4 regions of the Mesorhizobium sp. Cs1321R2N1 genome follow, and region 2 is predicted to be linked to each of the others. Evidence: predicted binding sites of a transcription regulator. Region 2 holds the regulator's gene; each other region holds the start of a gene.
What was found. The regulator LexA, encoded in region 2, represses DNA repair genes until DNA is damaged. The targets are predictions, from matches to a motif close to TGTTCNNNNTGTGTTCNG.
Positions count from the first base shown of each region.

Region 1: O7A61_RS20740 (PA0069 family radical SAM protein) is a predicted target of LexA. The motif match lies at 3,677-3,694, and genes of this name have one in related genera.
Region 3: O7A61_RS07620 (single-stranded DNA-binding protein) is a predicted target of LexA. The motif match lies at 5,915-5,932, and genes of this name have one in related genera.
Region 4: parE (DNA topoisomerase IV subunit B) is a predicted target of LexA. The motif match lies at 3,215-3,232, and genes of this name have one in related genera.

Region 1 covers NZ_JAPYKP010000088.1:11,175-18,644, reverse strand. The annotation lists gene O7A61_RS20765 (F0F1 ATP synthase subunit A) at 1-2, shown strand, start outside; gene O7A61_RS20760 (F0F1 ATP synthase subunit C) at 88-312, shown strand; gene O7A61_RS20755 (F0F1 ATP synthase subunit B) at 375-974, shown strand; gene O7A61_RS20750 (F0F1 ATP synthase subunit B) at 985-1,476, shown strand; gene O7A61_RS20745 (ribonuclease HII) at 1,596-2,294, opposite strand; gene O7A61_RS20740 (PA0069 family radical SAM protein) at 2,448-3,602, opposite strand; gene O7A61_RS20735 (glycosyltransferase) at 3,754-4,281, shown strand; gene moaB (molybdenum cofactor biosynthesis protein B) at 4,311-4,865, opposite strand; gene O7A61_RS20725 (4-(cytidine 5'-diphospho)-2-C-methyl-D-erythritol kinase) at 4,867-5,754, opposite strand; gene O7A61_RS20720 (membrane protein) at 5,781-5,966, opposite strand; gene O7A61_RS20715 (S49 family peptidase) at 6,050-6,913, opposite strand; gene O7A61_RS20710 (tRNA1(Val) (adenine(37)-N6)-methyltransferase) at 6,991-7,470, opposite strand, start outside.
Region 2 covers NZ_JAPYKP010000003.1:69,690-77,159, forward strand. The annotation lists gene kynU (kynureninase) at 1-763, opposite strand, end outside; gene O7A61_RS01550 (ABC transporter permease) at 836-1,759, opposite strand; gene O7A61_RS01555 (ABC transporter ATP-binding protein) at 1,765-2,544, opposite strand; gene O7A61_RS01560 (ABC transporter substrate-binding protein) at 2,603-3,589, opposite strand; gene O7A61_RS01565 (GntR family transcriptional regulator) at 3,743-4,516, shown strand; gene lexA (transcriptional repressor LexA) at 4,925-5,668, shown strand; gene O7A61_RS01575 (ComEC/Rec2 family competence protein) at 5,662-7,470, opposite strand, start outside.
Region 3 covers NZ_JAPYKP010000018.1:36,905-44,374, forward strand. The annotation lists gene gyrA (DNA gyrase subunit A) at 1-1,378, opposite strand, end outside; gene O7A61_RS07590 (SulP family inorganic anion transporter) at 1,604-1,891, shown strand; gene O7A61_RS07595 (helix-turn-helix transcriptional regulator) at 1,901-2,731, opposite strand; gene O7A61_RS07600 (hypothetical protein) at 2,817-3,353, shown strand; gene O7A61_RS07605 (hypothetical protein) at 3,520-3,969, shown strand; gene O7A61_RS07610 (MarC family protein) at 4,086-4,715, shown strand; gene O7A61_RS07615 (OsmC family protein) at 4,733-5,158, opposite strand; gene O7A61_RS07620 (single-stranded DNA-binding protein) at 5,290-5,814, opposite strand; gene O7A61_RS07625 (ArsR/SmtB family transcription factor) at 6,041-6,355, shown strand; gene O7A61_RS07630 (SRPBCC family protein) at 6,352-6,837, shown strand; partial or broken gene O7A61_RS07635 (ATP-dependent Clp protease proteolytic subunit) at 6,861-7,467, shown strand.
Region 4 covers NZ_JAPYKP010000061.1:6,786-14,255, forward strand. The annotation lists gene O7A61_RS17005 (AAA family ATPase) at 1-359, opposite strand, end outside; gene O7A61_RS17010 (hypothetical protein) at 393-662, opposite strand; gene O7A61_RS17015 (type II and III secretion system protein family protein) at 667-2,088, opposite strand; gene cpaB (Flp pilus assembly protein CpaB) at 2,143-3,066, opposite strand; gene parE (DNA topoisomerase IV subunit B) at 3,303-5,360, shown strand; gene O7A61_RS17030 (FUSC family protein) at 5,405-7,470, shown strand, end outside.

The DNA of each region.
Region 1 (7,470 bases), on a different contig from region 2:
GAGGCCAAGAGTTCCGGCCCAAGAGTTTTCAACATTGGTGCCGGATGAAATCGCAACGGAATTTTTAGATCCAAAGGAGTTGAACAAATGGACGCAGAAGCAGCAAAGTACATCGGCGCCGGCATCGCTTGCCTGGGCATGGGTGGCGCGGGCATTGGCCTGGGCAACATCTTCGGCAGCTACCTCTCGGGCGCGCTGCGCAACCCGTCGGCTGCCGACGGCCAGTTCGGCCGCCTGATTTTCGGCTTCGCCGTGACCGAAGCTCTGGGCATCTTCTCGCTTCTCATCGCGCTGCTGGCCCTGTTCGGCTGAGTACTGAGAAGATTGGACAGGCCGGCCGCGCTAGCGGCGGGCCTGATATCTGGGGATAGTCCATGTTCGTGACATCTGCCTTCGCGCAAGAGTCCGCGCCATCAGCCGACACCAGCCACGCTGCGACCGGAGGCGAAACGCATTCCGGCACCAGCGTGCCTGCCGAAGCGCACGGCACGTTTCCGCCATTCAATCCGGAGACGTTTCCGTCGCAGCTTCTGTGGCTGGCGATCACGTTCGGGCTGTTCTACCTCTTCCTGAAGCGGGTCGTGATGCCGCGCGTCGGCGGCATCATCGATGTCCGCAACGACCGCATCAGCCAGGATCTCGACCAGGCAGCCAAGTTGAAGGGCGAGGCCGACGCCGCCGTTGCCGCTTACGAGCAGGAACTGGCTGAAGCCAAGAAGAACGCCAACTCGATCGGCCAGCAGGCCAACGATGCGGCCAAGGCGGAAGCCGAGACCGCGCGCAAGAAGATCGAGGTCGCGCTCGACGCCAAGCTTGGCGAGGCCGAGGCACGCATTGCTTCCATCAAGGCCAATGCCATGAAGGAAGTCGGCAGCATCGCCGAGGACACCGCTTCGGCGATCGTCGAGGCACTGGTTGGCGGCAAGGCCAGCAAGGCCGAGATCGCGGCCGCGGTCAAATCCGTGGCCCGGTGAGGAGCGCATCATGGACGCTACATCTCTCGCAACGCTCTGGGCCACGATTGCCCTGATCATCTTCCTGGGCATCGCCGTCTACATCAAGGTGCCCCGCATGATCGCCAAGGCGCTCGACGCCCGCGCCGCCAGGATCAGCAGTGAACTCGACGAGGCACGCAAGCTGCGCGAAGAAGCTCAGCAACTGCTCGGTCAGTACAAGAAGAAGCGCAAGGAAGCCGAGCAGGAAGCTGCCGACATTGTCGCGGCCGCCAAGCGCGAGGCAGATCTGCTGGCCGCCGATGCCCACAAGAAGACCGAGGATTACGTTGCCAGGCGCACCGCGCTTGCCGAGCAGAAGATCGGCCAGGCCGAACGCGAAGCGATCGGCGAAGTGCGCGCCAGCGCCGTCGACATCGCTGTCGAGGCGGCACGCGCGCTGCTTGCCGGCAAGATCGACGCCAAGGCCGGAGCCGACCTGTTCAAGTCCGCGCTGCAGGATGTGAAGGCGAAGCTGAACTGAGCTGAACGATCAATATTGAAGAGCCGCCCGGGCAACCTGGCGGCTTTTTTTATGCGGTGCGTCAACGCTGCCAATCTCCCCCACAAGGGGGGAGATCGGCCGACACCGCTGCCGTCGTTTTACTCCAGCCCGGCGAAGCTTTCTTCTTCTTCCGTCACCTCGGCGCCGCCCAACCTGAACGGCGCAAACGAGGTGCGGTGCAGCCGAGCGACAGGGCCATGCGCCTCGATCGCCGTACGGTGCCGGACCGTGGCGTAGCCCATATGGACTTCGAAGCCGTAGCGGTCGTGATGATTGCCGCAGCCGCACATCATGCGGTCGCGCATGACCTTGGCCACGATCGAGGCTGCGGCGATCGACTGCGAGCGCTGGTCGCCCTTGATCAGCGCGCGCCCTTCGCAGGGCAGTCCCGGCGGCACGTCGCGCCCATCCGCCAGCGCGAGCTTTGCCTGGATGGGCAGCCCGACAAGTGCGCGGCGCATCGCTTCGAGGCTCGCCTTGAGGATGTTGCTGCCATCGATGCCTTCGGCGCTGACCGACGCCATCGAGACGCCGAGCGCGGAGCCGATGATGTGCAGAAACAGCGCTTCGCGCTGCAAGTGGCTGAGCCGCTTGGAATCGTCGAGCCCTTCGGGAATGTTGGCGGGGTCGAGTACCACTGCCGCCGCGACCACCGGCCCGGCCAACGGGCCACGGCCGGCTTCGTCCATCCCCGCGACCGGCCACAGGCCATCGGCCATCGCCTTCGTCTCGAAGGAGAAATCGGGTTTCTCGACGATTTCGAAGAGAGGCGGAGAATCAGAACGCGCGCGAGCCATGTTGCGGCGAGGTTCGCATCGGCTCTGATTCTCCGCAAGTCCCTCCGGGTCGGGTGGGGCGCCGGACCGGGAGGGCACCGTCTGCAGGCCGGGGCAGGCCGGACGGGATTTTTTCGCCACGGCGGCAATGAACAGCCGCGGTGTTTTTCGGCTTCAGAGCAGCATCAACTGCTCCTGGTCCTTACCGGCCGCGACGAACTGGTCGGTCCGCAGCGTGCGTCGTTCGGCATTGAGGCCGAGCCGCTTGGCGGTGATCTCGAAGCGCCGGCCGATCTGCCATGCATAGGGTCCCGCGCCCTTCATGCGCTTGCCCCACTCCGAATCGTAGTCCTTGCCGTCGCGCATCGAACGGCTCAGCGACATCACGTGGCGATAGCGGTCGGGATAGTGGCGCAGCAGCCAGTCCTTGAAGATCGGGCTGACCTCCAGCGGCAGGCGCAGCACCACATAGCCGGCCTCGCGCGCACCGGCATGGTGTGCCGAGTCGAGGATGCGTTCCATCTCCTGGTCGGTCAGGCCCGGAATGATCGGCGCCACCATCACCGAAGCCGGGATACCGGCTTCCGAAAGCTGCCTGATCGCTTCCAGCCGCTTGGTCGGCGTCGATGCGCGGGGCTCCATCGTCCTGGCCAGCATGCGGTCAAGTGTCGTCACCGACAGCGCCACCTTGGCGAGCCCGCGCTCGGCCATGCGCGACAGAATGTCGATGTCGCGCACCACCAGGGCTGACTTGGTGACGATGCCGACCGGATGACCGCGTGCCTCCAGCACTTCGAGGATTTCGCGCATGATCCGGTACTGCTTCTCGATCGGCTGGTAGGGATCGGTGTTGGTGCCGATGGCGATGGTGCGCGGCTGGTAGCCATCCTTCGACAACTCCTTGTCGAGCAGGCGTGCCGCATCCGGCTTGGCGAACAGCTTGGATTCGAAATCCAGGCCCGGCGACAGGCCCATGAACGAGTGCGTCGGCCGCGCGAAGCAATAGACGCAACCGTGCTCGCAACCGCGGTAGGGATTGATCGACCGGTCGAAGGAGATGTCGGGCGATTCGTTGCGAGTGATAATGGTGCGCGGCTTCTCCACCTGCACCTCGGTCTTGAACGGGGGCAACTCCTCCAGCGAACTCCACCCATCGTCGAAGACATGCCGGCTGACAGGTTCGAACCGGCCAGACGGATTGATGCCCGCCGATCGGCCACGGTTGCGGTCCGGACGGACCCGCATGCCACTCTGCTCGATCATCGCGTTGGCCATCTCGGCTCGTCCTGCTCCGAAGGCCGCAATATCGGCGCGCATGATCGGTTCCATCTTCGCCCGCTCCCAGGGACTGTCCATGTTGTGTCGAATCGCTCTGCTCATGAAATTGTTCCTATTTTATTGATGAGAACAAAGCAAGAACTTTTCTGTGGCGCGATGCAAAAACTGGCGTCGGTCAGTGGTTTCCGCTATTCGGCTCACGATGCTCAGTGTTCTCATCGAAACGCATAATGACGAGGAGGGTCTCGCCCGCACGCTGGCGACGCTGATTGGCGGCGCGGTCGAGGGCGTGGTGCGCGAGGTCGTCGTCTGCGACACCGGTTCCACCGACCACACGCATCGTGTCGCCGAGCATGCCGGCTGCCACTATGTGGGGAGCGGCGGCATCGCCGCCGGCATCCGCCAGGCCAAGGGTGACTGGCTGCTGTTTCTCGAACCGGGTGCGAGACTGGTAGAGGGCTGGATCGACGCGGTCGTCGCCCATACGGCCAGGCAGACCATGGCCGCCCGGTTCTCGCGGGCGCGGGGCAGCCGTACGCCGTTCTTGGCCCGGGTCTTTTCCGCAAACCGTACTCTCGCCGACGGACTGGTGATCAGCAAGCGGCAGGCGGCATCTCTGTCCAAGACTGCCGGCAGCGCCGAGGCGTTGGCGCGCGGTCTGGCGACTAAGAAGCTCGACGCCGAGATCTGGGTGGCGCCACCGAGGCAGGCGCAGCGCTCTCCGAGTTGATTTTGCAGCTGCTCTGCGTGGCCTTGCTTTTAAGGGGCCGATTTGCCGCGCCGCAAATGTTCGTCCAGGCGCGGCATGATCTCGACGAAGTTGCAGGGCATGTGCCGGTAGTCGAGCTGTGCCTTGAGGATGCCGTCCCAGGCATCCTTGCAGGCGCCGGGCGAGCCCGGCAGCACGAAGACGAAAGTGGCGTTGACGACGCCGCCGGTCGCCCGGCTCTGGATCGTCGAGGTGCCGATCTTGTCGTAGGAGATGCGGTGGAAAACTTCCGAAAAGCCATCCATGCGCTTTTCGAAAATCGGCTCCACCGCCTCGGGCGTCACATCGCGGCCGGTGAAACCGGTTCCGCCGGTGGTGATCACGACGTCGATGGCCTTGTCCCGCGACCACGCCAGAACGGTGTCACGGATTTTTTCGCGGTCGTCGGTGACGATATCCCGGCCGGCCAGGATGTGGCCGGCCTCGGTAATGCGATCGGCCAGCGTCTGGCCGGATTTGTCGTTGGCGAGGCTGCGTGTGTCGGAAACCGTCAGCACCGCGATGCGCACCGGAATGAAGGCACGGCTCTCGTCAATCCTGGCCATCTCACTCAGCCTCCGATGCAATGCTGCGTGTTGCCGCGACGAACCAGTCGGGCTGGCGGCTGCGGATCTCGGCGGCCGCGCGCTTGGCGACATTGCCGGTCTCGAACAGGCCGAAGCATGTCGCGCCCGATCCGGACATTCGTGAAAAACCCGATCCCGCCTTGTCAAGCCATGAAAGCGCCCTGCCTATGGCGGGCCGCATCGCAAGGGCCGCAGGTTCGAGATCGTTGCGGGTGATCTCCAGCCAGTTGCGCAGGCTGTGAAACTCGATGCTGCGCGGCAGCGGCGGCAGTGGCTCATTGTCGCGCCGGGACAGTGCTGCGAAGATTTCCGCCGTCGAGACCGGCGTGCCCGGATTGACCAGCACCAAACCCAGCGCCGAAAAATCCGGCACCATCGACAACTCCTCACCGATGCCGCGCGCCACCAGCGGCTTTGCCGCCAGGCACATCGGCACATCGGCGCCAAGCGAGAGACCGATCCGCGCCAGCTCGGCGCTAGCGATGTCCAGCCCCCAGCTGTCGGCCAGCCCGCGCAGCACGGCCGCCGCGTCGCTCGACCCTCCGCCCACGCCGGACGCGACTGGAAGGTTCTTTTCGAGCCTGATGATCACGGGCGGCGCGCTCCGAAGACCGGCGGCCTGCCGCAACGCGTCGCGTGCCTTGAGCACCAGATTGTCACCATCGGGCGGAACGTCCGGCGCGTAGCGGCCGGATACGGTGAAATCGTCGCCTTCAGCCGGCGCGATCTCGATACTGTCGCCAAAGCGCGTGAACACAGCCAGGCTTTCGATGAGATGATAGCCGTCGGGGCGCCTGCCGGTGACGTGCAGGGCAAGGTTTATCTTGGCGGGTGCTGCCCATGTCCGGACATGCGGACCGGGCTTCACAATCTCGATTGCGAGTGAAATGAGGGTCAGTCCTTGGCCAGCCGGTATTCGCCGGTCTTCGGATCCTTGACCAGCGTTCCCATCGCGCCGTTGGCCGCCTGCTTTTCGGTCCGCCGTACCTTGGCCGTCACGCGCTCAGCCTCGCGCAGGAAGGTGCGGTAGCCGAAATAGGCGGCAATGCCGACGACGGCAAAGAAAATGAGTTGCGGCATGTCAAAACTCCTACCACGTTGGGCCGGTAAGGGCGGCCGGTCGGGTCTTTCGGGCAACCATGCTAGACGCTTTCATGGCTTTTTCAAAGCCCGAAGCGCGCCCACAATGCGCGCTCTTCCACCGCATCGATGACGCCGCTGGCCGCTGCCGCGGCGATATCGGGCGCTGAAAAGCCCTTGCTCGAGCCGAACAGGCCGAAGCGGCCGAACAGACCGCGCGGCGCCGTTATCAGCTTGAGCTGGGTCTTCGGCCCGAAGCGGGTCTTCAGCACCGTGCGCATGTCGCCGAGCGCATCGATGAGGCCGAGTTCCAAGCCTCTCTTGCCAGTCCAGAACAGTCCGGTGAACAGCTCCGGATCGTCCGCCAGCTTCGTGCCTCGCCGCTCCTTGACCAGATCGATGAAGGTCTCGTGCACTTCGAGCTGCAGCACCTTCAGCCGCTCGACGTCTTCCTTTTTCTCGGGCTTGAACGGATCGAGCACCGCCTTGTTCTGGCCGGCGGTGTGGACACGGCGCTCGACGCCGATCTTCTTCATCAGTTCCGGGAAACCGAACGAGGCCGACACCACGCCGATCGATCCCACGATGGAGGAGGGGTCGGCGAACACCTCGTCGCCGGCGACAGCGATCATGTAGCCGCCGGACGCCGCGACATCCTCGACGAAGACAAGCACCTTTTTGTTCTTCTCGACCGCAAGGTCACGAATTCGCTTGAAAATCAGCCGCGACTGCACCGGCGAGCCGCCGGGGGAGTTGATCGAGATCGCGACTGCCGGCGCGTCGAAGGAAAACGCCTTCTCGATCAGCCCGGCGGTGGAGGCAAGCGACAGGCTCGGCCGGAACGGACCGCCGCCGGCCATGATGGTGCCGTGCAGCCGGATGACCGGAATGGTGTCGACGGTGGAGCGCCAGGACTTCGGCAGCAGACGGTTGAAAAGACGTTTCACGATGAAGTGGTCTCCGGCGATGGTTGCAGGCATGTAGTGATTTCCCGGCCAACGGCAATGTTCAGGCCGCGAACAGCTCAGTCTCCGAACAGCGAGGCGAGCCCATTGGTTATCATTTCGCTGCGCTCGTCGGGGCCGTTGCCCGATCGCGCGTGAAGCATCAGGGGCGGACGGATGGCGAGCTTTCCCCGCGCCCCAAGCGCCGCCCGCACGATAATGCGGATCGCCGCCGCGTCCGGGCGAGGGTGCACGGCGAGCATCTCGGCTTCGCCGAAGCGGTCTGAAATCGCGTCGAGAATGGAGCCGAGCTGTTCGGGGCGGGCGATCACGGCAAGCCCGCCGCGCGGCCTGACAACCGCTGCCGCACTGCGGATCCAGTTTTCGAACAGGCCATCCTCCATGACATGGGCCTCTTTTCGCAGGCGGTCCGATGTGGCGCGGTCCCGTGCGGCGTTGAAAGGCGGGTTCATGATGACGAAGTCGAAATCATTGTCGGCAAGGCCGGCGGCGGCCCGGGCCCGGCCCGAAACGGTGACATCGGCGACAAGCACGGCCGC
Region 2 (7,470 bases):
AACCGCTGAGCGGCTGCCGGACTTTGTCGTGATGACGCTCGGCTGCGTAGATGAAGGCTGGCGCGCCCGGACCACCATTGAGATATTTGTAGGTGCAGCCGATGGCGAAATCGGCATTGGCGCTGTCGAGCTCGACCGGCAAGGCGCCGGCCGTATGGCAGAGATCCCAGACGATGAGCGCACCGACCTGGTGGGCCTTGCATGTCAGTGCCGCCATGTCGCGCAGCTGGCCGGATTTGTAATTGACATGGTTGACCAGGATGACCGCGACACGCTCGTCGATCAGTTCCTCAATGGTCGGCGCGTCGACGCCCTCGAGCCGCAGCACGGTGCCGGGTCGCGTCGAGGCCACGCCTTCGGCCATGTAGAGATCGGTCGGAAAGCTGTCGCCCTCGGCGACGATGATCGAACGTTCCGGCCGCATGCCGAGTGCGGCATGCAGCACCTTGTAGATGTTGATCGAGGTCGTATCGCAGACCACCGTCTGGCCGGCCGCCGCACCGATCAGGCGTCCCAGCTGGTCGCCAAGCGCGACCGGCATGTCGAACCAGCCGGCTGTGTTCCAGGCACGGATCAGGTCCTGCGCCCACTCCTGCGTCGCTGCCTTCTGCAATTCGTCAAAGACGGCGGGCGCCGCGGCCCCGAGCGAATTGCCGTCGAGGTAGATGACGCCTTCCGGCAAGATGAAGCGGTCGCGCATGGCGCGCAGCGGGTCCGCCGCGTCCATGGCTTCGACGGCTGCGAGATCGGGAATTGCGCGCATCATTTGTGACATCCCTGATTATTCACGCCCTGGTGGGGTTTGGGGGGACTTGGGGGGCTTGGGGTTTACGAGCTATTCACGGATCGCTTCGCGTGCTGGCGCCGGCCCGCGACTGCGCTTGAGACTGGGCAAGGCGAGCATGGCCAGCACGAACAGGCCCGTGGCAAGCTTCAGGTCGGGCGGCGGCATGCCGGCGGCAAGGCAGAACGACACCAGCTGGTAGTAGATGATCGCGCCGGCGAAAGGCGCCAGCAGCTGCCGCCAGACCGTCTGCTTGCCGACGACGGCCTCGCCGATCATCAGCGCGGCAAGGCCGTTGATGAGGATGCCCAGCCCCATATTGACGTCGGCGAATCCCTGCGACTGCACCATCAGCGCGCCGCTTGACGCCGAAAACGCGCTCGCCAACCCGACACCGCCTATGGTCGCGGCCCAGACATTGATGCCTTGCGCCTCGGCCATGTCAGGATTGGCGCCCACGGCGCGCACGGCCGTGCCCTTCTCGGTCCTGAAGAACATGTAGAGCAGCATGAAGGCGATAAGCGCGAGAAGGCCAGCGACGACGATCTTGCTGGCGGGAAAACCCGGCCGCGCGAACGGCACCCAGTCGAACACCGTCGGCGAGCCGAACACGGAGAGGTTGGACTTGCCCATGATGCGAAGGTTGATGCTGTAGAGCATCGTCATCATCAGGATGCCGGCAAGAAGCGTGTGGATGCGGAAGCGCAGATGGATGAACGCGGTACAGCAGCCCGCCGCGAAGCCGACAACGAGGGCGGCGGCGATGCCCATCAGCGGCGATGCGCCGGCGGCAAGGAGAACGCCGCAGACGCAGCCGCCCAGCGGAAAAGCGCCTTCGCTGGTGAGATCGGGAAAATTCAGCATGCGAAACGGGATCATGATCCCGAGCACGACAAAGGCCAGGATCAGGCTCTGCGCCATGGTGACCGGCATGATCGCGACGAAGCTGGCGAGAATGTCCTGAACAAAACCCATGGTGATCAGCTCGCCAGCAACATGCGGTCGGTTTTGACGGAGAAATGGCCGATCAGATCGATAACCGTGACCCTCGCCTTCTCCTCGCCGCTAACTTCCAGAAGGACGCGGCCCGCGTCGAGCATGATCACGCGGCTGCCATAGTCGACGGCGTGCTGCATGTTGTGGGTCACCATCAAAGTCGTCAGCTTCAGCGCGCTGACGGCGCGCACCGTCGCCTGCATGACAATCTCGGCCGTGCGCGGATCAAGTGCCGCGGTATGTTCGTCGAGCAGCAGCAAGTCAGGCGATCCGCCGACCGCCATGATCAGCGACAAGGATTGCCGCTGCCCGCCCGAGAGCAGGTCGACGCGTGTGTCGAGGCGGTTTTCAAGGCCGAGACCCAGTATCGACAGGCGTTCCCTGTAGGACGCAAGGCGGGTGGCGTTCAGCCCCTGGCGTAAGGTGCGCTTGCTGCTGCGCAAATCAGCCAGCAGCATGTTTTCAGCAACCGTCATGCTGGCGGCGGTGCCGCGCATCGGATCCTGGAATACGCGAGCCAGTCTCGAGGCGCGCTTGTGCACCGGCATACCAGTCACATCGGCGCCATTGATCAGAATCTGGCCGGAATCGAGGATCAGAGCGCCGGAAATGGCGTTGAGCATGCTGCTCTTGCCGGCCCCGTTGGAGCCGATGACGATGCCGAACTCGCCTGTGGCCAGCGACAGGCTGAGACCGTCCAGCGCGATCTTCTCGTCAGCCTGGCCCTTGTAGAATACCTTACGCGCGGATCGGATCTCGAGCATCGTTCCTCCCTGACCTTGTGGTGACAGCGCCCGCGCCGTCACCCTCACAGCGCCGATGTCAGTCGACGATGCAGCCGCAATCGGCCATCGAAGCCGGTATTTCGATGCCGAACGCAGCCATCGCCTTGCGCGAGATCAACGCCATGTGGTCCTTGTAGGCCGGGCGTGACGGTGCGATCGTCTTGGGATCCTTGCCCTTGAGGATTTCGGCCGCGATGTTGCCGGCGTTGATCCCGACCTGCGTATAATTGACCGCGAAGCTCGCCGGCACGGTGCCGTTGCGGACCGCGCTGTCATCGGCGTTGACGACCGGGATGCCGGCCTGGCGCGCGGCGGCGGAGACAGCGGCGATCGCCGGCTGGATCAGGTTCGAGGTCGGTCCGTAGATCACATCGGCTTTCCCGGCGAGCGAGGCGATGCGTTGCTGAATGTCATTGACGTTGTCGATGCCGACTTCCACGACCTCGAAACCGGCGGCCGGTGCCGCCGCCTTGATCTTCTCGATCAGGGCAACGTCGTTGGCTTCACCGGGATTGTAAGGCACACCAAAACGCTTGGCGTTTGGCAACAGCTTCTTGGTGAAGGCCATCACCGCGGCAACATCCTGAAGATCGGTGGCGCCAGTCATGCCTTCATCACCCGAGTCCCACGACGGCACGAGCTTGGCCGCCACCGGATCGGTGACCGCGGCAAAGACGATCGGAATGCCGGAGCCCGCGAGCGCTTTCTTGGCGATCTGCGAGACCGGCGTGGTGATGGTGTAGATCAGCTTGGGCTGCTCGGCCTGCAGCTTTGCGATCATCTGCGGCACCAGCGATGCATCGAAATTGGTATGGCTCTCCGTATAGACGACGTCCTTACCATCGACGAAGCCATTGTCCGTCAGCGCCTTCTTGAAGCCGGCTATGGCCGCGTTCAATTGCGGATGCTCGCCAAAATTGGCGATGCCGATGCGGATTTGATCGGCGGCGGCACTGCCGGCGCTCACCATCAATGCGCCGGCCAAGAACAAACCCGACAGCCAAGCGGATTTCGACTTCAACATCATTTCCCTCCCAGATTTGATCGACGCCGTTTGCAGCGCGGCTACTGCGGCGATCATGGTCAGTCCGTCGGCCCGTGTCAAACATTATATATAATTCTTGCCATGCCCCCACATCATATATAATTTTCTTTGGCAGACGATGGATGGACCGCGATGCAGGATCAAACGATCTCCACAAAGACGGAGGCAGCCTATCAGCTGTTGCGGCGCGATATCCTGACGACGCGCCTCATGCCCGGGGCCCCGCTCAAGCTGAGTGCGCTGCGCGGCACCTATGGTGTTGGCTGGACGCCGTTGCGCGAAGCCTTGTCGCGGCTAGAGGCCGAACGCCTGGTCACCGCCATCAGCAATCGTGGTTTTGCCGTCGCTCCGGTATCGCGGGCCGAACTGGAGGACCTGGCACGCGCCAGGATGGTGGTCGAGATACCCCTGTTCCTCGAATCGATGGAAAAAGGCGGCAAGGAGTGGGAGGATGCCGTTGTCACCGCCCACTACCGGCTCTCCCGTTGCAAGACCGCGGTCGACGATCCTTCGGATGCGGCCGTCGATAAATGGGACGAGAACCACGAAGCTTTCCATGCGGCGCTGCTGAGCGCGGCGACTTCCAATTGGCTCATGCGATTCCGCTCGACCATCGCCGATCAGCTGCGACGGCATCATCGTTTTCTCGGCCTGGCGCCGACATTGCGGGCCGCGGCTGGCCTGAAGGACGGTTATGAAGAGGCTATGGAGGCATTGTGCGAAGCGATTGCGATCGAACACCATACAGCGATCATGGAAGCTGCACTCGATCGTGACGTCGAGCGGGCCAAGGCGCTGATGACGGCGCATATCGGCTATACCCTGCACGTCTATGTCCATAGCGAAGACAGCGGCGCGACCAAATACGCCGCCCGCGCCGGCAGTTTGAAAGCGGGTTCCGGGTGACTTCAGCGCTTCCGCGACGCCTATTGGCATGCGCTGGCCGGAGTGGGCCAAACGCCTGGATCCATCGCCGCCCCAAAGCTACCAATCGTTGGCGTTTTGGTTTCGTTTCGTTCCGCGAATAATGGATCCATAAATTGTACAATCCACCCGCGAAGAGCCCTCCGAAAGACTGATGCCAAGGCCTATCAGAGGATAGGCCACAGGCCATTAACCAAAACGATTTCAATGCCTCCCGATCGCCGAAAGGGTCGGCCGCAGTCCGCTGTCGCGGCAAAAAACTTCAGACGCGTTAACAAATTCATTAAACTTTAAACAGTTGCGGAACACAACTGGAACGGATAGTGTTTGTTCTGGGTTTGTTTTTTCGATTCTGGTTCAGACCTTTCGTTCAATGCCTTGGGGGCCGCCATGCTGACACGCAAGCAACATGAACTGCTGATGTTCATCCACGAACGGCTCAAGGAAAGCGGAATACCGCCCTCCTTCGACGAGATGAAGGAAGCACTCGATCTTGCCTCCAAGTCGGGCATCCATCGCCTGATCACGGCGCTGGAGGAACGTGGCTTCATTCGCCGGCTACCCAATCGGGCGCGCGCGCTGGAAGTGCTGCGGCTGCCGGACTCGATCGCGCCGGGCCTCAATGCGGCAAAGAAATTCTCGCCAAGCGTCATCCAGGGCAGCCTTGGCCAAGGCAGTCCCGGCCGCCAGATCAGGCCGGCGACGGCGCCTTCGCGCCTGCCCGCGGCCGGCAACGACGACGATGCTGTTTCAGCCGTGTCCATCCCGGTCATGGGTCGTATCGCCGCCGGTGTGCCGATCGATGCCATCCAGCATCAGACGCATTCGATTTCGGTGCCGCCGGACATGATCATGGGCGGCGAGCACTATGCGCTGGAAGTCAAGGGCGACTCGATGATCGAGGCCGGTATCTTCGACGGCGACACGGTCATCATCCGCAATGCCGATACAGCAAGTCCGGGCGAAATCATCGTGGCGCTGGTCGACGAGGAGGAAGCAACGCTGAAGCGGTTCCGCCGCAAGGGCGCCTCGATCGCGCTCGAAGCCGCCAATCCAGCCTACGAAACACGCATCTTCGGACCGGATCGGGTCAAGGTGCAGGGCAAGCTCGTCGGGCTGATCAGGCGCTACTGAACTGGCTTACCATCGGGCTTGTCGGCCTTTTTATAGGGGGCCAGCCCCCTCGCCTCGCGTGAGAATTTTCGCTGCTCGTGCCAGGGTCGGTATGGTCCGTCGATGGCGAATTCGATCTCAGCCGGGGTCGTGGCCGATTGGGGATCGAAGAAAACGGCGGCACTCCCCTTGCGGGCGAGCTGGCGTTTGGTGACGACGAGAACCAGCGGATTATGGCAGGCGTCATAGGCGGTCGCGTCATTGACGACGATCAGGTCGGCGAAAGCGCAGGCCTTCCAGGTGTTCTTGCGATCCTCGACATAGGCGATGATCGCGCCGGAAGGGTGCCTGGCAAGGCACAGGCCTTCGCGGCAATAAAACGGCGATCCCTGCGGCAGGTCGGTGGGAGCGGAAATATCGAATTGCCCGTCCGTCTTGTCGAACATTTCCGGTAGGACGATTGTTTCGGAGATCAGAGCGCGTTTCCAATTGTCGGCTGCGAATTCGTTCGGACGTTCCCGGTTGACGGCCAGTTCGCCATTGCCGATCGACAGAGCCACCAGCCGCGCATCTTCCGAGATCAGCACATCGGGCGCGCGCGTGTGCGACACAGTCAACAGACCGGCAAGCGCGAATGGCACCGCCGTGAGCCGGAGCCACGTCGTCGCCATCGTCGCGATGACCAGCGCGACGGTGACCAGCAGCACGGATTGCTGCGAAATCAGTCCGACTCCATCGACCGGAGAGCGCTCCGATATCCACGCCGATATGGCGATCATCGCTGTCAGGCCCTTGCCCATGAGGTAGAGAGCCGGCCAATCCAACCCGAACGGCATCAGCAACGCGCTGGCGACGGCCAGGAACATCACGATCGATACGATCGGCATGACGGCCAGATTGGCGAACAGGCTGAGCGGTGACACCCGCTGGAAATGCCAGATGGCAAACAGTGCCGTCGCGCTGCCGGCGATGATGGACGTCATGGCCAATCCACCTGTCGCCAAGAGGAATTTTCGCGTCAGAAATCCGGGTAGGGATCGCTTTGGCGGCGGAGGCCTCGTCTTTCCCGCATGGTGGTCGGCCCAGCCGGCATAGGCGCCAACCAAGGCTGCGGTTGCCGCGAACGACATCTGGAAACTCGGGCCGACGACCTCGTGCGGCGAAACCAGGATAACGGCGATCGCCGAGATCGCCAGATTGCGCATGGTCAGCGCCGCGCGATCGAACAAGACGGCGATCAGCATCACCGCCAGCATGATGAAGCTGCGTTCGGCCGCGACGACGACGCCCGAAATGACGAGATAGGCGGCGATCGAAAACAGTGCGGCGGCGGCGGCGTATTTCTTCACCGGCCGGCGCGCGGAAAAGCCTGGAAACAGCGCGAAGGCGCCGCGCAGCAGACCCATGATGGTGCCGGCCACCAGCGCCATATGCAGACCCGAAATCGAGATGATGTGATAGATGCCGGTGCGCCGCATCGCTTCGTTGATTTCATCGGGAATGCCGGCCCGCACGCCGACGATCAGCGCCGCCGCGATCTCGCCTTCCGCGCCGCCAATGCTGCCCCTGATGTGGTCGGCGATGGCTTCGCGGGCATTTTCGATGCCTGAAAACACGCGTGCCGGCAGCGGTATCTCACCGGCTTCGGCGGAGACAACCGTTGGATTGCCGAGAAAGAAGCCGCTGCCGCCGATGCCGGCGAAATAGCTGTCGAAGGAGAAGTCGTAGCTGTCCGGCCGCACCGGGCCGGTCGGCGGCAGCAGTTTGGCATAACCTGTGACAAGCGAGCCGGCAGTCATTTCGGGCGGTATCTTGCGTGCCGA
Region 3 (7,470 bases), on a different contig from region 2:
CGAGGATGGCGCGCGCCTGTTCCTCGGACAGATTGTAGGTGCCGTCCTCGTTGATGCGGTGGCGCGGATCGTCGATCAGAAGGATCAGCGATTCAACGTCACCCGAAGGCCAGCGCCGCTCCATCAACTGCTCGCGCGCCGTCTGCGGATCCGGCGCGGTGCGGATAAGCTTGATCACTTCATCGATGTTGGCGACGGCGATGGCCAGACCAACCAGCACATGGGCGCGGTCGCGCGCCTTGCGGAGCAGGAACTTTGTCCGCCGGCTGATCACCTCCTCGCGGAAGGTGACGAAGGCCGTCAGCATGTCGGTCAGGTTCAGCAGCTCCGGCTTGCCGCCGTTTAGCGCCACCATGTTGGCGCCGAAGGACGTCTGCAGCGGCGTGAACCGGTAGAGCTGGTTGAGGACAACGTCGGCAACGGCGTCGCGCTTGAGCTCGATGACGACGCGATAACCCTGACGGTCGCTTTCGTCGCGGATGTCCGAAATGCCCTCGACGCGCTTGTCGCGCACCAGTTCGGCCATCTTCTCGATCATCGACGCCTTGTTCACCTGGTAGGGAACCTCGGTGATGATGATCGATTCGCGGTCGTTGCCGCGCTGTTCGATGTTGACCTTGCCGCGCATGACGATGGAGCCGCGGCCGGTGGAATAGGCGCTATAGATGCCGGAGCGGCCAAGCACGATGCCGCCGGTCGGGAAATCGGGGCCTGGAATGATCTCCATCAGCGCCGGCAGATCGATCGCCGGATTGTCGATGACGGCAATGGCGGCGTTGCAGACTTCACCGAGATTGTGCGGTGGGATGTTGGTGGCCATGCCGACGGCAATGCCGCCCGAGCCGTTGACCAGCAGATTGGGAAAGCGCGCCGGCAGAACCTTCGGCTCGGTGTCCGAAGCATCATAAGTGTCCTGGAAATCGACGGTGTCCTTGTCGATATCCTCCAGAAGTTCGTGCGCGACCTTGGTCAGGCGCGATTCGGTATAGCGCATGGCCGCCGGCGGATCGCCATCGATCGAGCCGAAATTGCCTTGCCCGTCGATCAGCGGCACGCGCAGCGACCAATCCTGCGCCATGCGCACCAAGGCGTCATAGATCGAGGCATCGCCATGCGGATGGTATTTACCCATCACGTCGGCTACCGGACGCGCCGATTTCACATATTTGCGATTCCAGTGGTAGCCGCTCTCATGCGCCGCATAGAGAATGCGGCGGTGCACCGGCTTCAGGCCATCGCGCACATCCGGCAACGCACGGCTGACGATCACGCTCATGGCGTAAGAGAGGTAAGAACTCTGCATCTCCTCGATGATGGAGATGGGTTCGATGCCGGTGGGCCCGCCGTCGGCGCCGCGCGGTGTCTTTTGGTCGGTCAAATCGTATCACAATCTAATCAGGAATCACTGCCCGCTTATATAGGAAGCACGGCCGAAACTCCAACGTTCACGGCACTTTTCCAGTGTCATTTTCGGTGGTAATTTCAAAAGGATACCGCTAATTGCGACGATATGGCCATTATGCTTTTCGCCGCCGCCAAGGCAAAAGCCGGCAATGGACCAACTCCCCAAGCAAAAAGCCGCGATCACCATGAATTGGAGCCTATGGCTGCCTTTCCGGCGCTGAGCGGCTGGCAGGCCCGGGATCTCAATGGTGATCTGATCGCGGGCGTGACACTGGCCGCGACCGCTATTCCCGAACAGATGGCGACAGCCAGGCTCGGCGGTTTTGCTCCCGAGCTCGGCTTTTTCGCCTTTGTCGCCGGTTCGGTGGCGTTTGCCCTGTTCGGCGCCAATCGCCACCTTTCGGCGGGCGCGGATTCGACGATCACGCCACTGTTTGCCGTGGGCCTCGCCATGCGGGCCGATCATGGACTGATGCCGCGGGTGTGACGCGATTTTTCAGCCGCGGCCCGCGCGCCTGGCGCGAGAGCGGCCCGGCGTCTCGCCCATGACACGCCGAAACCGGCGATTGAACGTCGACAGATCGTTGAAGCCGGCCTCGAAAGCAATTGCCGAGATGGCATCGTTGGACGTGCGCAATCGCACCGCCGCGCGATGCAACCGGGTCCTGAGCAGGTACTGATAGGGCGTCATGCCGGCGACCTGCCGGAAGGTGCGCAGGAAATGATAGGGACTGGTCGCGGTCTCATCCGCCAACGCCGGAAGCGAGATCGGCCCGTCGGCATCCAGTTCGATCCGCCGCACCGCCTCGGCAACCCTTTTCTGGTCGCGGCGGCTTGGATCGCACCCGGCATGCGTGTCGCCGGAGAGCGTTGCCACGGCGGCACCCGCGACGCGCAGGGCGAGTTCCTCGAATGCGTCCGTGTCGGCCATGTCGCGCGCGGCTTCCGCCTCGGCCAGCAGCGGCGCCAAGGCCTGTAACGGCGGCAGGCGTGGCGCCGCGAAGCTGAGCGTCCTGGCGCCCGGCACGTCGGCCACGATCCGGTCCATATAGGCCGACCCGAAATGGAAGGAGAGGCAACGGTCGCCATTGCCATGCTCGTGCCCGCATTCGTAGCATGTGCCGGAATTGCCGAGCAGGAGGCTGCCTGGCGCGAGCACTGCCGTGCCTTGCTGCGCGCGGTAGCGGAACGAGCCGCTGGTGACGGCCGCAACGCAGAAATCCCGATGCGCTTCCTCGAATGGCCGATCGCCGGCGCTGGCCGTGCAGATTACATCCGCCACGTGCCAACCGGGTCCGGATGCAAGGGTATCCGCGGTCGCCGTCATGGCCGAAATATAGCAATTTTTCCCAAGCCCAGAACCCTGCCAGCACTTATTCTTGGCGGTCTCCTGACAAGAAGAGGCCGCTGCCATGTTCGACCAATCCTCATTTGCCGAAGCCTTGCACAGTCCCGGACCGATGGAAGGGCTTGCCGAAAAACTGAACCTTTACGGCCGCTTCGTCGGTGCCTGGACGTTTGACGCCTCGCGCCATCTCGAGGACGGCACGGTGCTGACCGGACGTGGCGAGGTGCATTTCGGCTGGGTTCTGGAAGGCCGCGCCATCCAGGATGTCTGGATCCTGCCCGCACGTGACGCCGGCCCCTCGCCGTCGCTCGGCAAATGGACCTTTTACGGCACGACGCTGCGGGTCTATGACCCCGGCGTCGACGCCTGGCACATTTTCTGGAGCGACCCGCGCAACCAGTATTTCAGCCGCCAGTTCGGCCGCGCCGAAGGCGACACCATCGTGCAGGTCGGCGCCGATGACACCGGCTCCTCCGTGCGCTGGAGCTTTTCGCGGATCACGGAGAATTCCTTCCGATGGCTTGGCGAGCGCTCGCACGACAAGGGTGCGACATGGCGGTTGGAAGTCGAGTTCCTGGCACGGCGGATGGCGACAAGATGAGGCTGTAATACATTGTAAGAATGGAGGAAAACATGTGCGATCATGTCTCGATAGGTGTCCGCGACGCCCAATGTACCAGATGCGAAAGGGCCTCGTGACCATGGCGATTTCTTCGTTTCTCACTGCTCTCGTATCCGAAGCTCCCACAGCCGACCGAGCGAAAGACATGGACCTCTATGGATGGCTGATCGGAAGCTGGGAAATGGACACGGTCCGCCACCTTGACGACGGCATGATCCAGAAATGGACCGGTGAATGCCATTTCGGCTGGGTGCTCGGAGGCCGTGCGATTCAGGACATCTGGATCAGGCCCAGGCGCCCTGCGCGGCCCACTATGTATGGCACGACTTTGCGCATCTTCGATCCTGGGATCGGTGGCTGGCACATCATCTGGAATGATCCGCTCAACCAAGATTACTCGCGCCAGATCGGGCGGGCCGAGGGTAAGGACATTGTCCAGATCGGCGAGGACTCGCGCGGTCTGCAAACTCGATGGCGTTTCACCGAGATCACAGCCAACAGCTTCCATTGGATCGGCGAGGAAAGACCTTCCGAGAGCGACCCTTGGCAAATCACCTATGAACATTTAGCCCACCGGACGAAGCGCGTCGCCTGAATCCGTTTCGACGTGCGCCATACCGCATCGAAGTCTCCGGCCCTCCGACAGTTCCCACCGACCGGGCTTTGCTCTACCAATGCGGGTACGGGCCTGGCCCGGTGGGAGGGTCAGCGATGCCGAGTTTCGACAGCCTGTTCAATGCCTTCGTCACCATTCTCGTGACCATCGATCCGCCCGGCCTGGCGCCTCTGTTCCTGGCCGTCACACGCGGCATGAATCGCGAGGAGCGCAGCCAAGTTTCCGTCCGCGCCTCGATCATCGGTTTTCTGGTGATGGCGCTGTTTGCGCTGGCCGGCGCCTCTATCCTGTCGGTGTTCGGCATCACCCTGCCGGCGTTCCGCGTCGCCGGCGGGTTCCTGCTGTTCTTCATCGCCTTCGAAATGGTCTTCGAGCGCCGGCAGGACCGTAAGGAGAAGATCGGCGACGTCGCCATCACCAAGGACATGATCCACAACATCGCCGCCTTCCCGCTGGCGATCCCACTGATCGCCGGGCCTGGCGCGATTTCAGCGACGGTGCTGCTCTCCGGCTCGTTTCAGGGCTTTGCCGCGCAGGCGGCCCTGGTCGGCATCATTTTCGTCTGCCTCGTCATAACCTATCTGGTGTTCGTGCTGTCGGAACGCATCGACCGCATCCTCGGCCAGACCGGCCGCTCGATCCTGACCCGCCTGCTCGGCGTCATCCTGGCGGCGCTGGCGGTACAGTTCGTGGCCGATGGCATCAAGGCGTTGATGGCCGGCTGAGCGGTATAACGCTCATCCTACTTCGCCGCCGTATCGACGATCTCGAAATCATGGGTAAGCGTGGCCGTCTTGGCCATCATGGCGGAAGCCGAGCAATATTTGTCGATCGAAAGATCGATCGCGCGCTTGACCTTGTCGCGCGACAGCGCACGGCCCTTGACGATGAAATGCATGTGGATGCGGGTAAACACTTTCGGGTCGGTCTCGGCCCGGTCGGCGTCGAGTTCGACCACGCAGTCCTCGACCGCCTCGCGCCCCTTCTCGAGGATGTGCACGACGTCATAGGCCGAGCAGCCGCCGGTGCCGATCAGCACCAGCTCCATCGGGCTCGGTCCCGGCGTTTTGCCTTCCGGGCTGGACGCCGTGCCCAGCACGACCTTGTGGCCGCTGCCGGATTCGCCGACAAAGGTGCGCTCCTCGACCCATTTGACACGTGCCTTCATCGCTCCGTCCTTTCAGTCGTCGATCGCGCCGACTGTCGGCTCAAAATCAACAATGCAAAACCCCGAAAGTCCGTGCAGGACCCTCGGGGCATCTCAAGCAACAAGCATTCGCCGTTTGGTATGGCTTCCGATCAGAACGGGATCTCGTCGTCCAGCTCGCGCGACGAGCCACCGCCACCGCCCCCTTTGGAACCGCCACCGCCGCCACGGCTAAAACCTTCGTTCGGGCCCGACTGGCCGAAATCCGAGCCACGGCTGCTGCCGCCACCGCTGTAGCCGCCGACCTGACCGCCCTCACCCTGGCCGCGCGCGTCGAGCATCTGCAGTTCGCCACGGAATTTCTGCAGCACGACTTCGGTCGTGTATTTGTCGGCACCGGTCTGGTCCTGCCATTTGCGCGTCTGCAACTGGCCCTCGACATAAACCTTCATGCCCTTCTTCAGATATTGCTCGGCCACCTTGGCAATGCCCTCATTGAAGATGACGACGTTATGCCACTCGGTCTTTTCCTTGCGCTCGCCGGAATTCTTGTCGCGCCAGCTTTCCGATGTGGCGATGCGGATGTTGACGACCGGCTCGCCCGAATTCAGGCGGCGGATTTCAGGGTCCGCGCCGAGATTGCCGACCAGAATGACCTTATTGACGCTACCCGCCATGATATTTCTCCGCGCTCATCCGAAACAAATTTTTGTCGCAGCACCTTACAGGCTACCGACGTCGGCCGCCTGCCAAGGCTGGCTTTTCCCACAAGGTTTTTGTTCCCTTTTCGTTCCTATATGCACCGCCGCTGATTGTCAAGGAATGGCAGCAATGCCCGAACGAAACATATGGGTCTCAAAACAGCGCTTGCCAAATCGATAAGTATCGACTTATGTTTTTGTCATGATCGAAGCAGAGATTTTCCGCGCCCTGGCCGACCCGACGCGCCGCGCCGTCTTCGAGCGTCTCGCGGCGAGCGAGATGAGCGTGTCGGAACTGCGCAGCGGCCTGACGGTATCGCAGCCGGCCGTCTCCCAGCATCTGGCGGTGTTGCGCGGCGCTGGCCTGGTGGTCGAGCGGCGGGCCGGCCGCAACGCCTATTATCGCGCCGATCCGCAGGGACTTGCTCCGCTGCTCTCCTGGATTGAACGCTATCGGACGTTCTGGCCGGAACGCATCGAAAAGCTGAAGGCCGTTTTGAAGGACATGGACCAATGAAAAACGGTGGATCAATGAAAGACGCAAACCAAACCAAGGTCGCTCCAGATGCGCTCGAATTCGAATACGACCTTGCCGAGCCGCCGGAAAAGGTTTGGCGGGCGCTGACGGTGCCGGAATTGCTCGCCGCCTGGATGATGCCCAACGACATCAGGCCGCGGACCGGCAGCCGCTTCGCCTTCGCCGGGCCTGACGCGCCGATCGAATGCGAGATCCTCGACGCCGAGCCCGAGCGCCTGCTGCGCTATTCCTGGCGCGAGCAGTCCGACGATGCGGCGCACCCACTCGACAGCACCGTCACCTTCACACTCGCCCGTACGGTTTCCGGCGGCACGCATCTGCGCATCGTCCATGACGGCTTTGCTCGCAAGGCGATGCCTGCCGTGGCCATGGCGGGCGTCGGCTGCCGGCTTTCGCTGTGCGGGGCCGGAAAGCCTATCGCCGCGAACACACCACGCCTTCTGCTGTCGCGCGCGGCCTGAACACGGAAATTCGGAGAAGAGAAATGAGTGGTGTTGCCAGCCTTGTGCCCGATGGTGATCGAGCAATCGAGCCGCGGCGAACGTGCCTTCGACATTTTTTCGCGACTGCTGCGCGAGCGCATCGTCTTCGTCAACGGCGAGATCAACGACGACGTCTCGGCGCTGGTCTGCGCGCAGCTTTTGTCGCTGGAATCGGACAATCCCGAGAAGGAGATCTCGCTCTACATCAACTCACCTGGTGGCATGGTGACCAGCGGCTTCGCCATCTACGACACGATGCAATATATCAGCTGCCCGGTCTCGACCGTGTGCATGGGCTTTGCCGCATCGATGGGATCGTTCCTGCTGATGGCAGGCACGGCCGGGCGCCGCATCGCGCTGCCGAACGCCACCATCCTGCTGCATCAGCCGCTGGGCGGCTTCCAGGGCCAGGCTTCCGACATCCAGCGGCACGCCGAACGCATCGGCCAGACCAAACGCCATATGACCGAACTCTACGCCCAGCATTGCGGCCGCAGCTATGAAGAGGTCGAGCGCACGCTCGACCGCGACCATTTCATGACGGCCCGCGAGGCCCAGGCATGGGGCATTGTCGACCATGTTTTCGACACCCGCAAAAAGGCGGCGTAGGAC
Region 4 (7,470 bases), on a different contig from region 2:
ACCGAACGCACGAGGTCGGCCGTGGTGATCGGCTTGACCAGGAAGTCGGCGACCTTGAGCTGCACCAGGATGCGCACGGCGGCGGCGTTGAACTCCTGGGTGACCACGACCACCGGTGCCTTGCCCTCGAGCCGGCGCATGACGCGCTGCAGGGACTCGATTTCTTCCAGTTTCGCCGCATCCATGTCGACGATAACGACGCCGAACTCGGCCTCCTGGACCTCGCCGCGCAGCTCGGTGACGTTCTTCTCAACCGTCATGAGCTGGATGATCTCGGAGGCGGCAAAGGCCGTCTTCGTGTCCTGCGCGAAGGTCCGGTCTGTCGATACGAGCAGGATCTTCTTGGTGCTGTTTGCCATTCTCGCCGCCTGTGAGGTCGATCGCCGTCTGGATCAGTTGCCGGTGGTGGTTTGCGCTGCCTTGGCGCCGGCCGCCTGATCGGGTGTGACCGGTTCGGCGGTTCCGCGCTTGGCGGGCACGAGAAGCCTCGTGTTCTGGACCCCATACTTCCACGGGTCGACCATCTGCATGACGGTGTTGGCGGCCTGCGCCTCACCGGCGACTGACGTCACGCCTTCGCTGCGCACATAGTCGTCGCTGGTGCAGCCGCTTGCCAAACCGGCAAGAAGCAGGGCGATGCTCGATCTCAGGACCAGACGCATGATTTCAGTCCTTCGGCAGGTCGAGGAAATGACCGACTTTGGTCGCGGAAGCGCCTCGCACGGCGCTGCCGTCAGCCAGCGCCAGCGCACGGTTGGTGTCCGACGCCTTCACCTCCTCGGTGTTGTTGAGGAAGTAGTCGACGTTGCTGGCGGGCTGCGTGCCATCGGTCGGCACAGCCATTTTCTTCGACGGATCGACCGGCTTGACCAGATAGGGTGTGACGATGATGACCAGGTCGGTCTCGCGCCGCTGATAGGATTTCGACGAGAACAGCGACCCCAGCACCGGCATCTTGCCGAGACCGGGAATGCGAGACGTGGTGACGTCGTTCTGGGATTGCAGCAGCCCGGCGATCATGAAGCTCTGGCCGTTCTTCAGGTCGACCGAGGTCTTGGCGCGGCGCACGATGAACCCCGGCACCGAAATGTTGCCGATATTGTAAGACGCCGAAGCGTCGATCGAGGAGACCTCCGGCGCGATGTCGAGGCTGACCAGCCCGTCCTTCAGCACGGTCGGCGTAAAGTCCAGGCTGACGCCGTATTTCTTGTAGCTGACGGAGATCTTGCCATTGTCCTCGGAAACCGGGATCGGGAATTCGCCGCCGGCAAGAAAGCTCGCCGTTTCGCCGGATCGGGCAATCAGGTTCGGTTCGGCCAGCCTTCGGGCAAGGCCGCGCTCCTCCAGCGCCTTGATGGCGATATCGATCGAGACGCCATTGGACAGCAGCCGGCCAATGATCTCGCCAGTCCCCGCCGCCGGCACCGAGCCCGGATCGAGAGAGACATCGCGACCGCCGAAGCCGTAGGCGAAATTGGCGCTGTATTTCGCACCCAGGTCCTGCCCGGCCTGGCGGTTGATCTCGACGAAGCGGACATTGAGCTGGACCTGCTGCGACGAGGAGATATTGACCGAATTGATCACCTCCTCATTGCCGGAGAAGCGGGTGGCGATCTTGTTGGCCTTTTCGGCAGCGACCGCGTCATCCGCCTCGCCCGAAAGCACCACGCGGCCATTGGCCGAGCCGACCTTGATCTTGGCGTCCGGCACGCTGGCACGGATGGTGCTCGCCAATTGGTCGGTGTCGAGCGTCACTTCGATGTCTACGGTGCCGACGAGCTGCTTTTTCTCGTCGAACAGCGCAATGCCGGTGGTGCCGAGATTGTTGCCCAGCACATAGAAGGATTTGTCGGTCAGCGGGTTGACGTTGGCGATCTCCGGATCGCCGATGACGATCTGGTAGAAGGCCGCGCTCGTCATGATCGTCTTGGGCTTGCCCTTGGCGACCTTGATCGAGGCATTCCTGGTCGACGAGACATAGACGATGTCGTTGTCCGCCTTGGCCGCGCCAACGAAGGCGAGCATGCCGCTCGCGGCCAGTGAAGCCGCCGTGGCCAAGACGCGCGCGAAACGCAACCGATTCGTCATTCGATATAGGGTGTGCATCACCATGATCCCGTCCCGCCCGGTCCCCACCGGTCTTTACTTCTGGTCCCGCGAAGGGACTTGGTATTCCTCGGCCTGCGTGCCGCGCGTCACGATGACCGTCTTGAATTTCGGCTTCTCCGGCTCCTTGGCGATGGCATCGAACAAGGAGCCGGCGGCGGCCTGAGCATTGGAAGCCACGGATCCGCCGAAGGACGAGATGGTGGTGACGCCGTTCTTGCCGTCGCCGCCTTCGCTGGCGGAGCGCAGCGACAGCGACAGCGTGCCTACCGTGCGGGCAAGCGCCACTTTCTGCGCGCCTTCGGTCGTCACCTCGAGGGTCACGGAATTGGCCACCTGCGGCGTCGTCTGGCGCTCGTCGGCGCCCTGCCCGACGCTCAGCACCTTGGCGTCGGCAACGACGATCTCCGAGGTGATGGTCGAGCCGGCCGCGCCTTGCGCGTTCTTGGCGACTTCCTGGATTTCGCCGGCATCGCGGGTGAGCACGACATCGACCCGGTCGCCCGGCGTGACGAAGCCACCGACCCCAGCGATCTCGTCGGTGCGGATGGTGACCGCCCGCATTCCGGGCGTCAGCATATTGGACAGCGTCGCGCGACCGTTCGGTCCCGACAGCTTGGTGAGCAGCAACGGCTCATTGACCTCGATCGGCGACAGCACGACCCGGCCCCCTTCGCCGAGCAATCCATCGATGGTGGCAAAGGCCCCCTGCGGCAGGGACTCCTGCGGCCACGGAATTTCGCTGAGCTTGGCGCGGTCGAGCTCCATGCCATAACGCAACGGCGCATTGGCCACCACGATGGTCTTGAACTCTATTTTGGGTGCGGGAGCTGCGATCGACGCCGTTTTCTCCTGGGCATCGGCCTTGGCCTGGCTCTTGACCCAGAAATCCGCGGCAAAGATCGAGATCGCGCCGAAAACGGCGGCGATGCCGATCATCGTTATGGCCTTGCCCCTCACGCCGAAACCCCTGTGCCCGTCGTTTCTTGTTATGTTGGGCTCACGCTAGTCCGCATTGGTAAAGAATCGGGAATCTTGTGCGGTGGCATTCGACCGATTTCCGCCTGCTTGGTTATCGAATGGTTTTAGGGTAAGAGGGGTTAAATCCCCGAACGTAACAGGAACGTCCGTCGCATGGCGCCGAAAAGCGTGGCAGTATCGACGGGTGATTCGCAGCACCGGACCCTATGGTTGGCATGGACGACAACAACGATCTCTTCGGCAATCTGGGCAAGCAGCAGCAACCGGTTCGCACGCCGGCGCGCCCGGCCGACCCGCTGGTGCAAGCGGCCGCCAGGCGCCCGGCCCCTGCCAAGGATGGCAGCGAGGGTTACAGCGCCGCCGACATCGAGGTGCTCGAAGGCCTGGAGCCGGTGCGCCGGCGGCCGGGCATGTATATTGGCGGCACAGACGACAAGGCGATGCACCATCTGTTCGCCGAGGTCATCGACAATTCGATGGACGAAGCGGTTGCCGGCCACGCCACCTTCATCGATGTCGAGCTTTCAGCCGACGGTTATCTCACTGTCACCGACAATGGCCGCGGCATCCCGGTTGATCCACATCCGAAATTCAAGAAGCCCGCGCTCGAAGTGATCATGACGACGCTGCATTCGGGCGGCAAGTTCGATTCCAAGGTCTATGAGACATCAGGTGGCCTGCACGGCGTCGGCGTTTCCGTCGTAAACGCCCTGTCGGATCATCTCGAAGTCGAAGTCGCGCGCGGCCGCCAGCTTTATCGCCAACGCTTTTCACGTGGCATTCCGGTAAGCGGTCTGGAGCACCTGGGCGAGGTGCACAACCGCCGCGGCACCAGGACGCGTTTCCACCCCGACGAGCAGATTTTCGGCAGGGGCGCGGCATTCGAGCCGGCGCGGCTCTACCGCATGACGCGTTCGAAGGCTTATCTGTTCGGCGGCGTCGAAATCCGCTGGACCTGCGATCCCTCCCTCATCAAGGAAAAGGATCAGACGCCGGCCAAGGCGGAGTTCCATTTCCCCGGCGGCCTCAAGGATTATCTGAAAGCGTCGCTGGGCGACGAATTTCAGGTGACGCGCGAAATCTTCGCCGGCAAGAGCGACAAGCAAGGCGGCCATGGCTCGCTCGAATGGGCGGTGACCTGGTTCGGCGGCGACGGCTTCATCAATTCCTACTGCAACACCATCCCGACCGGTGAAGGCGGCACCCACGAGGCCGGGTTCCGAAACGTGCTGACGCGCGGCCTGCGCGCCTATGCCGACCTCGTCGGCAACAAACGCGCGTCGATCGTCACTTCGGAAGACGTCATGATCTCGGCCGCCGGCATGCTGTCGGTGTTCATCCGCGAGCCGGAATTCGTCGGCCAGACCAAGGACAGGCTGGCGACGATCGAAGCGATACGCATCGTCGAGACCGCGATCCGTGACCCGTTCGACCATTGGCTGGCCGACAATCCGCAGGAAGCCTCGAAGCTGCTCGACTGGGTGATCGCGCGCGCCGATGAGCGGGTGCGCCGCCGCCAGGAAAAAGAGGTGTCGCGCAAGAGCGCTGTGCGCAAGCTGCGCTTGCCGGGCAAGCTCGCCGATTGCACGCAGAACGCGGCGGCAGGTGCCGAACTCTTCATCGTCGAAGGCGATTCCGCGGGCGGCTCGGCAAAGCAGGCGCGCGATCGCGCCAGCCAGGCCGTCTTGCCGCTGCGTGGAAAAATCCTCAACGTCGCCAGCGCCGGCAATGACAAGCTGGCCGCCAACCAGCAGATATCGGACCTGATCCAGGCGCTCGGCTGCGGCACGCGGTCAAAGTACCGTGACGAGGATTTGCGCTACGACCGCGTGATCATCATGACCGACGCCGACGTCGACGGCGCCCACATCGCTTCGCTGCTGATCACCTTTTTCTACCAGGAGATGCCGGCGCTGGTACGCGGCGGCCATCTCTACCTGGCGGTGCCGCCGCTTTACTCGATCAGGCAAGGCGGCAAGGTCGCCTACGCCCGCGACGACGCGCACAAGGACGAGCTTCTGCGCACCGAATTCACCGGGCGCGGCAAGGTCGAGCTCGGCCGCTTCAAGGGCCTGGGCGAGATGATGGCTGCGCAGCTCAAGGAAACCACCATGGACCCGAGAAAGCGCACGTTGCTCAGGGTCGATGTGAACGAAATCGATTCTGCCACCAAGGACAGGGTCGATGAGCTGATGGGCACCAAGCCCGAAGCTCGCTTCCGCTTCATCCAGGAACGCGCCGAATTCGCCGAGACGGAAGTGCTGGATATCTAGCCGCTGGCGAATTTAGCTTGCGTTCCTGACATGGAGACCAGCATGTGACCTGGGCGCGGCTGAAAACCTATTTCGAGACGAGCCTGGCCGGGCTGACGCAACCGACGCGCTCCGACTGGATTTTCGCCCTGCGCACCGTTTCAGCCGGCATGATCGCGCTTCTCGTCGCCTATGCGCTGAAGCTCGACCATCCGCAATGGGCGATGATGACGGTGTTCATCGTCGCCCAGCCGGTTGCCGGCATGGTGCTGGCGAAAGGCTTCTACCGGTTGCTCGGCACGCTTGCCGGGGGTATCGCGGCAGTCGGCATCACCACGGCGTTCGGCACCGGCCCCTGGATTCTGGTGACGGTGCTTGCCGTCTGGATTGGCATTTGCACCTTCGTCTCGTCCCTGCTGCGCAATCCCGAGGCCTATGGCGCCGCCCTTGCCGGCTACACCGCCATGATCATCGGCCTGCCCGCTTTCGGACAACCGCATCTGGTCGTTGACCTCGCGGTCGCGCGTTGTGCCGAGATCGTGCTCGGCATCGTTTGCGCCGGCCTCACCAGCCGGCTGATCCTGCCAAAACTGGCCAGCGACGCCATTATCTCGCGGCTGAAACGCTGCATTCTCGACCTCGCCACTTACGCTGGCGGTGCGTTCTCCGGCGGAGACCGGGCAACCCTCATCGGCCTGCACCGGAAGCTTGTCGCCGACACCCAGACGCTTGGCGAAATGCGCGCCTATGCCAGGCTCGAAGCGGCGAGCTTCGCGCCGCGCGCGCATCCGGTGCGACACACCATCGGACAGCTGCTCTCGGCCCTTTCGGCGGCGCGCGCGCTCTATTCGCATGCCGCTCCGAAAAACGCAGCCCTCATCCCGGTGCGCTCGGAGTTGCAAGCCCTTGTCAGCGAACTGGCAGCCAAGCCGGGAGCGCTGGACGACACCTCGCCCTGGTTGGCACGACTCGACGCGATCTCGATCAGAGCACGGCAAATACCCGATGCTTCGACCGAACAGGGTGAGGACAGGGTCGGCACCATCACCCGCCTCACCATAGCGGCCGATTTTGCCGAGGCGCTGAAACAGGTGCTTCGTGGCCTCGACGCTTTGCGCGCGCCCGTTAGCCGCCGACGAGGTCCCGGCAGCCGGCAGCCGGCCTTGGTGGTGCATCGCGACTATCCCGGTGCCGCGCGCAACGCCATCCGCGCGGCCCTTGCCACGTTGCTGGTCGCGGCTTTCTGGCTGACGACGAAGTGGTCGGAAGCGGCCGGCACCGTCATCCTCGTTGCCGTCGTGTCGAGCCTGTTTGCCGCTCGCCCAGACCCCGTGCAGGTATCCTGGGGTTTCTTCAAGGGAACGCTGCTCGCTTTGCCATTCGCCTTTCTCGTCGGTCAGATCGCGCTTCCCGCTCTGCCCGGCTTCGGCTGGTTCATGCTGTTCGTCGTGCCCATCATGGTGCCGGCGGCACTCGCCATGGCCAATCCGCGCTATGTCGGGGTGGCGACGGCATTCGCCATCAACTTCCTGGCCTTCCTCAGCCCGCACCAGGCAATGACCTATGATCCCGGCCCCTTCTTCGCCGGCTCGGCATCGATCCTGGTCGGCATCCTGCTGGCAATCGGCGTCTTCATCGTCGTGTTCCCGGCGGATCCATGGCTGGCCGCCGACCGCATCGTGCGAGCCATGCGCGAGGATCTGGCGCGGCTTTGCCTGCATGAGCGCTTGCCGAGGCGTTCGGCCTTCGAGAGCCTCGCTTATGACCGGGTCAATCAGTTGATGCCGCTGGTGCAGAATTCCGGCAGGAAGGGTGAGGCGGTGCTGGGCGGCGGCGTCGCCTCCGTCACGGTCGGCCTGGAAATCCTGCGGCTGCGCAATGCGAGCCAAAACCATGCCATCCCATCGGAAATGACGCTTTCAATCGCTAACTTCCTGAGGGGATTGGCGCGCGAGCTGCTTTTCCGTGCCTCCGGCGATCCGCAAACAGCGACCATTGCCGTCGCCCGGCAGTACGCGGCAGGCATCGCCCAGCGAGACGCCACCGGCGACACGCTGCAAATCGCGGCGTCCCTGCGCATTATCGCCGCGGCAATGGAGGATTTCCCGGATTTCTTCGCGAGGGATAAAAC